Regions from separate parts of the Arthrobacter sp. ISL-69 genome, predicted to be linked through region 2. Evidence: riboswitches for the same ligand, from Rfam matches in the RefSeq annotation. Region 2 holds a riboswitch; the other holds the start of a gene.
The links. A riboswitch is a leader RNA that binds a small molecule or an ion and turns the genes downstream of it on or off. The one in region 2 is predicted to bind cyclic di-AMP.

Region 1: it holds a riboswitch for cyclic di-AMP, as region 2 does, so the genes downstream of both, J7I79_RS08650 (hypothetical protein) here and J7I79_RS03545 (C40 family peptidase) in region 2, are expected to answer to the same signal.

Annotation. Positions count from the first base shown of each region.
Region 1 is NZ_JAGGPO010000012.1:125,401-130,017, reverse strand. It holds gene J7I79_RS08660 (response regulator transcription factor) at 1-149, shown strand, start outside; gene J7I79_RS08655 (HAMP domain-containing sensor histidine kinase) at 153-1,685, shown strand; cyclic di-AMP (ydaO/yuaA leader) riboswitch at 1,877-2,061, shown strand; gene J7I79_RS08650 (hypothetical protein) at 2,061-2,831, shown strand; gene J7I79_RS08645 (hypothetical protein) at 3,072-3,539, shown strand; gene J7I79_RS08640 (dolichyl-phosphate beta-glucosyltransferase) at 3,687-4,610, shown strand.
Region 2 is NZ_JAGGPO010000007.1:24,243-28,859, forward strand. It holds gene serC (phosphoserine transaminase) at 1-132, opposite strand, end outside; gene J7I79_RS03535 (metal-dependent transcriptional regulator) at 515-1,210, shown strand; cyclic di-AMP (ydaO/yuaA leader) riboswitch at 1,321-1,564, shown strand; gene J7I79_RS03540 (M23 family metallopeptidase) at 1,568-2,395, shown strand; cyclic di-AMP (ydaO/yuaA leader) riboswitch at 2,510-2,703, shown strand; gene J7I79_RS03545 (C40 family peptidase) at 2,774-3,436, shown strand; gene J7I79_RS03550 (NlpC/P60 family protein) at 3,575-4,330, shown strand; gene J7I79_RS03555 (HNH endonuclease) at 4,553-4,617, shown strand, end outside.

The DNA.
Region 1 (4,617 bases), on a different contig from region 2:
TGGACCGGGTGTGGGACTACGATTTCGGCGGCCAGGCCAACATCGTGGAACTCTACATTTCCTACCTGCGCAAGAAGGTGGACGCAACGCACCCGCCCATGATCCATACCGTCCGCGGGGCGGGCTATGTCATCAAACCGGCGGATTGAGCGGTGCCCACGCTTGCCGGCGTAGTCCGCAAAGAAGGCCGCCGCTGGCTCGATCCCTCGACCTGGCACCTGCGCACCCGGCTGGTGCTCCTGGCCATGGCATTGCTGGTGGCAATCTGCGGCGCGATTGGCCTGTTCAGCTACGCGTCCATGGATTCATTCCTCACCCAGCAACTGGACAAGCAACTCACGGAAGCCTCCCGGCGGTCCAGCGAGTTCGGGCGCCCGCCGCTTGGTAACCCCAACAACAGGCCGGATCCCCTGGATGCCAAGGGACAAGGCATCGGGACGCTCATCGCACGAATCAACGACGGCAATGTCAGCAAAGCCGGGTTCCTCGCCAACGACGCCACCAAGGCGTCGCTGTCCCCCGAGGATGACCGGGTCCTGTTGGCCCTCCGACACGACGGAACGCCGGTTGACCGGACCCTGTCCACCGGCTCCTACCGTCTGGTGGCCGTGGAGGCTCCGTATGGGGACGTGATCGTCACCGGACTTCCCCTCGATGAAAAACAGAACACGCTCAGCTCACTGGTGTGGACCATGGTGATCGTTTCGATGGGAGGCCTGGTCCTGATCGGCCTTGCCGGAACGGTCCTCATCCGCCGCACCATGAAACCCCTCGAGCAGCTGTCCGAAGTGGCAACGCAGGTTTCGCAGCTTCCGCTCGATGCCGGCGAGGTTGCCCTCGCGGTGCGCGTGCCGCCGTCGAACGCGCACCCCGGAACTGAAGTGGGCAGCGTGGGCCACGCGCTAAACCTCATGCTGGACAACGTCTCCAAGGCCCTCGAGGCCCGGCAGCAGAGCGAGACGAAGGTGCGCCAGTTCGTGGCAGACGCCTCCCACGAGCTGCGCACGCCACTTACGGCAATCCGCGGCTACACGGAACTCATGCGGATGACCGAGGACTTCACTCCGGACGGCAAGAAATCCCTGGCCAGGGTGCAAAGCCAGTCCGAACGGATGACCACCTTGGTGGAGGACCTCCTGCTGCTGGCCCGGCTGGACGAAGGGCAGCCGCTCAAGATCAGCGACGTGGACCTGACGCAGCTGGTGGTGGAAACCGTCAGCGACGAGAAGGTCATGGCACCGGACCGCGTCTGGCAGCTCGAGTTGCCCGACGAGCCGGTGGTGGTCCGCGGGGACGTCACGCAGCTGCACCAGGTGCTGGCCAATTTGCTCTCCAACGCGCGCAAGCACACGGACCCCGGAACCACCGTTGTCACCGGCGTGATGCGCTCCGCTGACGGCAGCGCCGTGGTGACCGTGACGGACAACGGCGCCGGGATCCCGCCCGAATTTGTGGACCGGGTCTTTGCCCGCTTTGCCCGGGCGGACGCCGCCCGCACCAGCCCGGCAGGTTCTGCTTCGGGTTCGGCCGCCGCGGGAGCGGCCGCCGCTGAGGGGACCAGCGGGCTGGGCCTTTCGATTGTGCAGTCGATCATGGAAGCGCACGGCGGAACCGTCGAAGTCACCTCCCGTCCGGGACGCACGGAGTTCGCGCTGCGCCTCCCCTGCGAACCACCGGCAGCCTAGTTCTCAGCGCACGGAAATCACAGCCGGGCGATGCCCATTTGGGCCGGCCGGCCTTTTCCGTGATCGAACGAATCCCTGGCCTCCCCGGCGCAAGTCAACGCGCCGTCACCGTGATCCTCGTTACCGAAATGTGACTTAAGGTTCTATCTCCTGTACGGTTTTTAGAGTGCGGCCACCGTTCCGGCCGCATATCCGGATGGACGCCAAACTCTGCCGCTACCCGGATTTCCTCATGATTAGGCAGAGGCGGGGGACCCAGGTCTCCGGGCATTCTGCATCGCCGCCCTCGGGGTGAAGCCGACACGTGAAGTTCCGTGCGGCCGGATGACCTCATCCGAACCCGACAGCTAACTCCGCCGGCATCGAGAGGCAACCATGACTAAATCCACGCCAGAAGTACGTCCAGAGCGCCCTTCAGCTAAGACCACGGCGCCCGCAGAACGCTCACGCCACCGCGCCGAATCAGCCAAGACGGCGTCCCCGCTGTCCCGGTTTGCCGCCGGCCTGCACGGCTCCGGCCGCCGCGCCGCTGTGGTGGCCACCGCCTGCGCCGTGCTGATCGGCGTCGGCGCCGCCGGCCAGGCTTCCGAGCCCGCCGCACCGGCAAGCTCGGCGACGGCCGCGGAAGTCGCCGCCGCGAGCGCCGACACGAAGTCGAAGCTCGCGTTCGAAAAGATCCTGGTTTCGGCCATGCCGGCTCCGGCTTCTGTCAGCATGTCCCCGCAGTCGACCGAAGAGCAGCCCGCGGAGGAGAAGGCCGCGGAGGCACCGGCCCCCGCGGCGGCACCGGCAGCAGCTCCGGAACCAGCTCCGGCTCCCGCGCCGCCAGTCGCCGTGGACGACCCCGCAGCTGCCCAGGCGTATGCCGCCTCGCAGCTCGGCAACTACGGCTGGGCCCCTGACCAGATGCAGTGCCTGACCACGCTGTGGACCAAGGAATCGGATTGGAAGACCACGGCCACGAATGCCAGCAGTGGCGCGTACGGCATCGTCCAGTCCCTGCCGGCCGAAAAGATGGCCAGCGCGGGCGGAGACTACCTCACCAATTTCCGCACTCAGATCAACTGGGGCCTGAACTACGTCAAGGAGCGCTACGGCTCCCCCTGCGACGCCCTGAACTTCCACTACGCCAATAACTGGTACTAAGCCGGCCCATACCCGCCGGACTTGGTCCGTATCACCCGAAGGCCCCGAATCCACGTGATTCGGGGCCTTCGGCCGTGTTGCGGGCGTATCGCTTCCCCCGGTTCCGGTGCCGTTGAGCTCCCTTTCCGGAATCACAAGGTTTTCACAAGGTTGCGGGGTGACTCTTGGTCGCCGCCGCTTTCAATCGTCTTCCAAGCGGCAGCCGGCCCCAGGGCCGTCATCAAGATCTAGGGAGCAACAATGAAAAAATGGTTAGTTCCAACGGCCGTCCTGGCCTCAATTTTCGCAGCCGCCGCTCCGGCCGTTGCCGCCCCTTCGGGCCCACCGATATCCGTTTCTGGATCCGGGACATTTACGAACTGTGGATTTGATGTCACCGGTACAGTCACCGGGAAGGTCAAGAACATCACGACGCCGTCCGGAGACGTCATCAGCACTTCCCCGGGTCTGAAGATAACGCTCACGGGGGACGAAAGCGGTAAGTCGGTCAGCTACGTCATCACGGGTGTCCTCTTCTTTTCATTCCCGAGCGACGACGTGGTCGAAGTGAAGGCCACCGGCCTCAACCTCCTTCAGCTCCCATCTCCTGACGGGCTCATCCTCACGCGCGGGAATGTCAACTTCGCTGTGGACCCCGCCGGCAACGAATTGCGACGATTCTCAGGGTCCGGCACGGCAGTCAATGTTTGTCCGCTACTGGCTCCCTAACGAACCGAACCGCGGCGGCGGTGCACCCACCAATGACGGTGGGCGCACCGCCGCCGCTTCCGTTCCCGCATCCGTCCCGGCAGGTTCCACAGCAGGTGCACAGCTGTGGCCTAAATCCCTCATATGCGCCGACTTCATAGTTGAACCATGACGCTCACAGACCAGGCCCCGGGGACCCCTCCGCACCCGCAACCGCAGGCCGCCGTCGACGTCCTGACGGGTGCCGCTCCGGCGCTTTCCGGTGCGGGTAACATCCGCCGCGTCCCTATCGACACGCGGGCCGCCGTCGACGAACGGACCGGGACCGCCGTGCCTGTCATGGATGTGACCATCCCGGTCTACAACGAGGAACAGGATCTGGAGCAGTCTCTCCGGCGGCTGCACGCTTACCTGCACAGCACTTTCCCGAACACCTTCCGGATTACTGTTGCGGACAACGCCAGCACTGACGGCACGCTTCGCGTCGCCGAACGTGTGGCACGGGAACTCCGCGAGATCACCGTGGTCCGGCTCCCGGACAAGGGAAGGGGAAACGCACTTCGCACGGTGTGGCTCGCGTCGCCGTCGCCAGTGCTGGCTTACATGGATGTGAACCTTTCCACCGACCTTGCTGCGCTGGCCCCCTTGATAGCGCCGCTCATCTCCGGGCATTCCGACCTGGCGGTCGGAACCCGGCTATCGCGCAGTTCGCGTGTTGTCCGGGGCCACCGGCGGGCGTTCATCCCCCGTGGCTACAACCTGTTGCTGCATACCCTTCTGGGCGCACATTTCAGCGATGCGCAGTGCGGCTTCAAGGCCATCCGCGGGGATATCGCCCGGCAGCTCCTCCCCCACACCGCGGACCACGCCTGGTTCTTCGACACCGAGCTGCTGGTCCTGGCCGAAAAATGCGGGCTCCGGGTGCACGAGGTGCCCGTGGACTGGGTAAACGAATCCGACGCCGGCGTGGACCTTCTCCGGACCGCCCTCGCCGACCTGCGCGGCATGCGCCGCCTTAGCCGCGACCTGGCGACCGGCCGCATACCTGTTCCTGAACTTCGCTCAGCCCTGGACAGTGGTCCGTGCCGGTGACGTCCGG
Region 2 (4,617 bases):
GGTACCCAGCAACGTGGCGGACGCGGCGGAAAGTGCCTCGATCTGCTCCGGGCGGACCTTTGAAGGCCCGGCGCCGAACCGTCCGTCCTTGGGCAGGAGGTTGGCGGGGATAGTGATGCTGGTGTCGCTCACGATGGCTCCAATTTTTTCGGCGTGGACGTGGGAGAGGCCCGGCAGTACACGGGTTCCTGCCGGAGGAATCCCCTATATTCTGCCTGACGTGCCTGCGGGGGACGGAACGGCACCCGTCATAGTCCAGTCACTGAGACATCCCGGCGGTCGGCGCACTTCAGTTGCGCCGGCTGTACTGCGGCGGATTATCCGGAGTAATTCAAAATAGGCTAGGCTTGACTTTGACGTACAGCGGGCCGCGACCCCGGCCGGGCTGATCCCCGGGAGGGCTGTTCCCAAGGCTGATCGGTGGATGAAGATCCACTTGACGAGACCGACGGAGAACGCCTCCGCGCGGTACGGTGGGACTGACGCAAGGACTGTGCTCGAGGAGCTGAGCTGGATGACGGATCTGATCGACACCACGGAGATGTATCTTCGGACAATCTTGGAGCTTGAGGAAGAGAACATCGTGGCTCTCCGCGCCCGGATTGCCGAACGGCTGCGCCACTCAGGGCCCACCGTTTCGCAGACCATCGGCCGGATGGAGCGCGACGGGCTGGTGGTTGTTTCCGGCGACCGGCACCTTGAGCTCACCGAAACCGGCCGGAAACGGGCCACCGAAGTCATGCGCAAGCACAGGCTCGCGGAACGGCTCCTGGCTGACGTCATCGGCCTTGACTGGGCGTATGTCCACGACGAAGCCTGCCGCTGGGAACATGTCATGAGCGAGCGCGTTGAACGGCGTATCTTCGAACTCCTGAACCACCCCACTGTTTCCCCCTACGGCAATCCCATTCCCGGCCTGGCGGCGCTTGGCGGCCAACCGGCTCCTCTGTTCACGGACGGTGTGGTGAACCTGCTCGACGCCATGACCGGGTACGGGGCCGACTCGCGCATTACTGTCAGCCGCCTGGCCGAACCCATCCAGGTTGAACCGGAGCTGCTGGTCCAGCTGGATGAAGGCGGAATCCGGCCGGGTGCGACGCTCGCCCTGGAGCGGGTAGGGGAGTACATCTCGGTGCGCGTGCCTGAAATCGAAGGCGCCCTCGAGCTGCCGCCGGAAGTTGCGGCCCACGTGTTTGTTACCGTCAGCTAACCGCCCACATCATAGGACCACCTACAACTCACTGAGACGTAGATAACGGAATTATTACCGCGCTGATTAATCACCTATAGTTGGGGACTAGCGCCGATACTAAAGCGTTACCTGATCCGAAGCCGAGCTCTGCCAGCGGATCAGTGTACGAATCACCTCCTGGCAGAGGCGGGGGAACCACTACCGGCCGTTGAAAGACGGCCTTGGGGTGAAGTCCGTCAGCGGCAAGTCATCTCCGACGAAGGAATCCTTAGGGATACCCCTGTGCCGGATGCCTTGCATTGGCGGACCGGGTCTTTGATCTCTCTGACCCGAATCCGACAGCTAACTCCGCAGGCTATCCAGAGAGGATATTTCTTGACCACGCAGACCGTCAGGGGCCGCCGCAGGGCGACTGGTCCCGCTTCGGAGTACCCCGTGGCCGAAGCCGTTATGACGGTCAGGCCACGCGATGCACATCGTGATGCGCGCCGGCGCCGGAGCCTGTTCAGTCAGGTCACGGAGTTCGCTTCCGCGAGCGGTGTGGGTCAGAAGGCCGGCATTGCCCTGGCCGCCACCGGACTGGTCCTCACTGTGACCGTCCCGTCAACCGGACCCATGATGAGCACAGCGGACACCGGAAACACGTCCGCGGCCGCCGCATCTGTAGCGGCGCAGCCTGAGGTTTCCGCGGCTGCAGGCGCCAAAATCGACTTCAACCGGACCTATATCGCCACCAAGGGCGATCCCGACGGCAAGCTCAAGCAGCTGCTGAGCGCGCAGTCCGCCGGCACCATTACCCGTGCAGCGTCCACCGGAAGCCTCGGGGCACCGCTGGCGCAGATGGTTTCCGCATCCCCCTTCGGCTTTCGGGTCAGCCCGATCACCGGCGGCACCGGCGAATTCCACCGCGGGCAGGACTATGCGGCCCAGTGCGGCACAAGTGTCATGGCCGCGGCCAGCGGAACGGTGACGTTCACCGGATGGCACCCCTACGGCGGCGGAAACCGCGTGGTGATTGACCACGGCAACGGCCTGGAGACCACGTATAACCACTTGTCCTCGTCCAACGTCCAGGTAGGCCAGAAGGTCAGCCGTGGCGACGTTGTGGCCCTCAGCGGGACCACCGGCGCCTCCACGGGCTGCCACCTCCATTTTGAAGTGATGGTCAACGGCGAAGTCGTTGACCCCACCGGCTGGCTCTGATCCAATCCGATGGAACACTCTCGCATTCCCGTGACATGCCGTGACCTGAATGTGACATTCACACGGAATTCCTGTACCGTCTAAAGCACGCCAACTTTTCCGAAGTTGGCGCTCTTGAGTGGATTGCCTAACTCTGCCACCGCTCAAGGTCCGTTCGCATTACATCGTCTGGCAGAGGCGGGGGAACCAATTTTGGTCTTCGCAAGAAGACCTTGGGGTTAAGTCGCAAAGCTTCCCAGGAAGCCGAGTGGCCGGGTGACTCCCATCCGAATCCGACAGCTCACCTCGTAGGCATTGGGAGAGGCTACCTTCGTGTCTACACGTCACAATTCTGCGCGCCACCGTGCGCAAACGGTTCGTACGAACCCGTTGAACTCCGTGTCCAAGGCTGTTACTGCCAACGCCGGGACCGTAGGTCGCCAGGCGGCTGTCATTGCAGCCGCGTCCGGACTGATCCTCAGCGTTGGTATGCCGGCAAACGCCGCAGACACCAACCTGGGAGTGTCCGCTTCCACGGAGTCCGGCTCACAGTCGGCCCAGCTGGCCGTTACCGCGGAACCGACAGCGACTATTTCCTTCGAGCGTCCGGCAGTGACCACGAAGGCAGCGCCCAAGGTTGAAACCTTACGGGCTCAGTCGACCGGTTCAGATTCAACTGAGGCTGACGGAGAAGCGAAGGCGGGCAAGCTCGCCGACGCCGTTTCCTCCGCTGCCGCATCGGGCCTCGCCGCGATCGCCTACACCGGGATCGGCAGCCCCTACGTCTGGGGCGGCACCACCCCCAGCGGCTGGGACTGCTCAGGCTTCACCCAGTGGGTCTACGCCCAGGCCGGCATCAGCATCCCTCGCACCAACGCATGGAACGCCATGAAGCCTACCGCCACCCCGGCGCCTGGCGACCTGGTCATGCAAAACGGCGGCGCTCACGTTGGCATCTACGTCGGCAACGGCATGATGATCAGCGCGCTGAACCCGTCGCAGGGCACCATCCTGCACGCCGTGTCCGCCACGGGCACGTCTGCGTTCTACACGCTTCGCTAAAACACGCGCTTCCCTTCGCTGAAGCGCGCGTAATTCGCTAAAAACCCGTTCGGGCCGTTCCGGCTTACCCCCAAGATGCCGGAGCGTCCAAAAACCGCGGCCTGCCACGCAGTCTGAGGAAAACGAAAGAGAGAAATAATGACTACTCGTGCCATCGCACGGCACCGCGCCGAGGTTACCAAAACCAACTCGCTTGCTGTCATTGCCAAGGCCGTCGGCGACAACGCCGGTGGCATGGGCCGTCAGGCTGCGGTTATCGCTGCTGCTTCCGGTCTGGTCCTGACGAGCGGTATCGCAGCCAACGCTGCCGACACCAATGTTCAGCGCGAAGCAACCTCCGCTTCCACCCTGGAAGTTCAGTCTTCCGCTCCGGCCAACATCTCGGCCGCTTCCAGCATCGCCATCTCCTTCGAGAAGCCGGCTGTTTCCACCACCCCGGCCCCCGTCGTGGAGGCTCCGAAGCCGGTCGTCGAGGTTCAGGAAGCTGCTCCCGAGGCCGCTCCCGCAGCCGTTGCGGCAACTGTGTCCGCCCCGGCAGCTCCCGCCGCGCCCGCCGCCGCCAGCGGAAACGGTGCTTCCATTGCAGCAGCCGCTTACGCCCAGCTCGGTGTTTCCCAGGACTGCACCGCCCTGGCCACGAACGCGCTTGCTGCTGTGGGCATCAACTACCACGGCTGGCCGGCAGGTTACCTGTCCCTGGGCCGCACCGTGAGTGCAGCCGAGGCACAGCCGGGCGACCTCGCGTACTACGAAAACGGCGGCATGGGCATGGCCCACATCGCTGTATACGTCGGCAACGGCCAGGCTGTGCACGGTGGCTGGAACGGTGGAACCACCTCCCTGTTCAGCGTCAACGTCGGCTCCGGCCCGGTCTTCATCCGCGTTGGCGGCTAAAGCCTCCGGCTAGCGACTTCCAGAAGAACCCCTGCCATCGGCAGGGGTTCTTCTGCGTTTCCGGCAGGTGAATTTTTACCGACACGCAGCGTGTGGTAAAGGCCCGATTCGGTGATCGGGCACTTGAGTGTTTACTCTTGTGTTGTCGATCCATAGCCCGGACAAGCAGAGGGCAGCCGGCCCTCGAGCCCCTGACGGGTGCGGCCGTGAAGAGGTATGTGCATGCGCACTCTCGTTCTTAATGCTGGATATGAACCGCTGGCGGTTGTGACCTTCCGCCGGGCGCT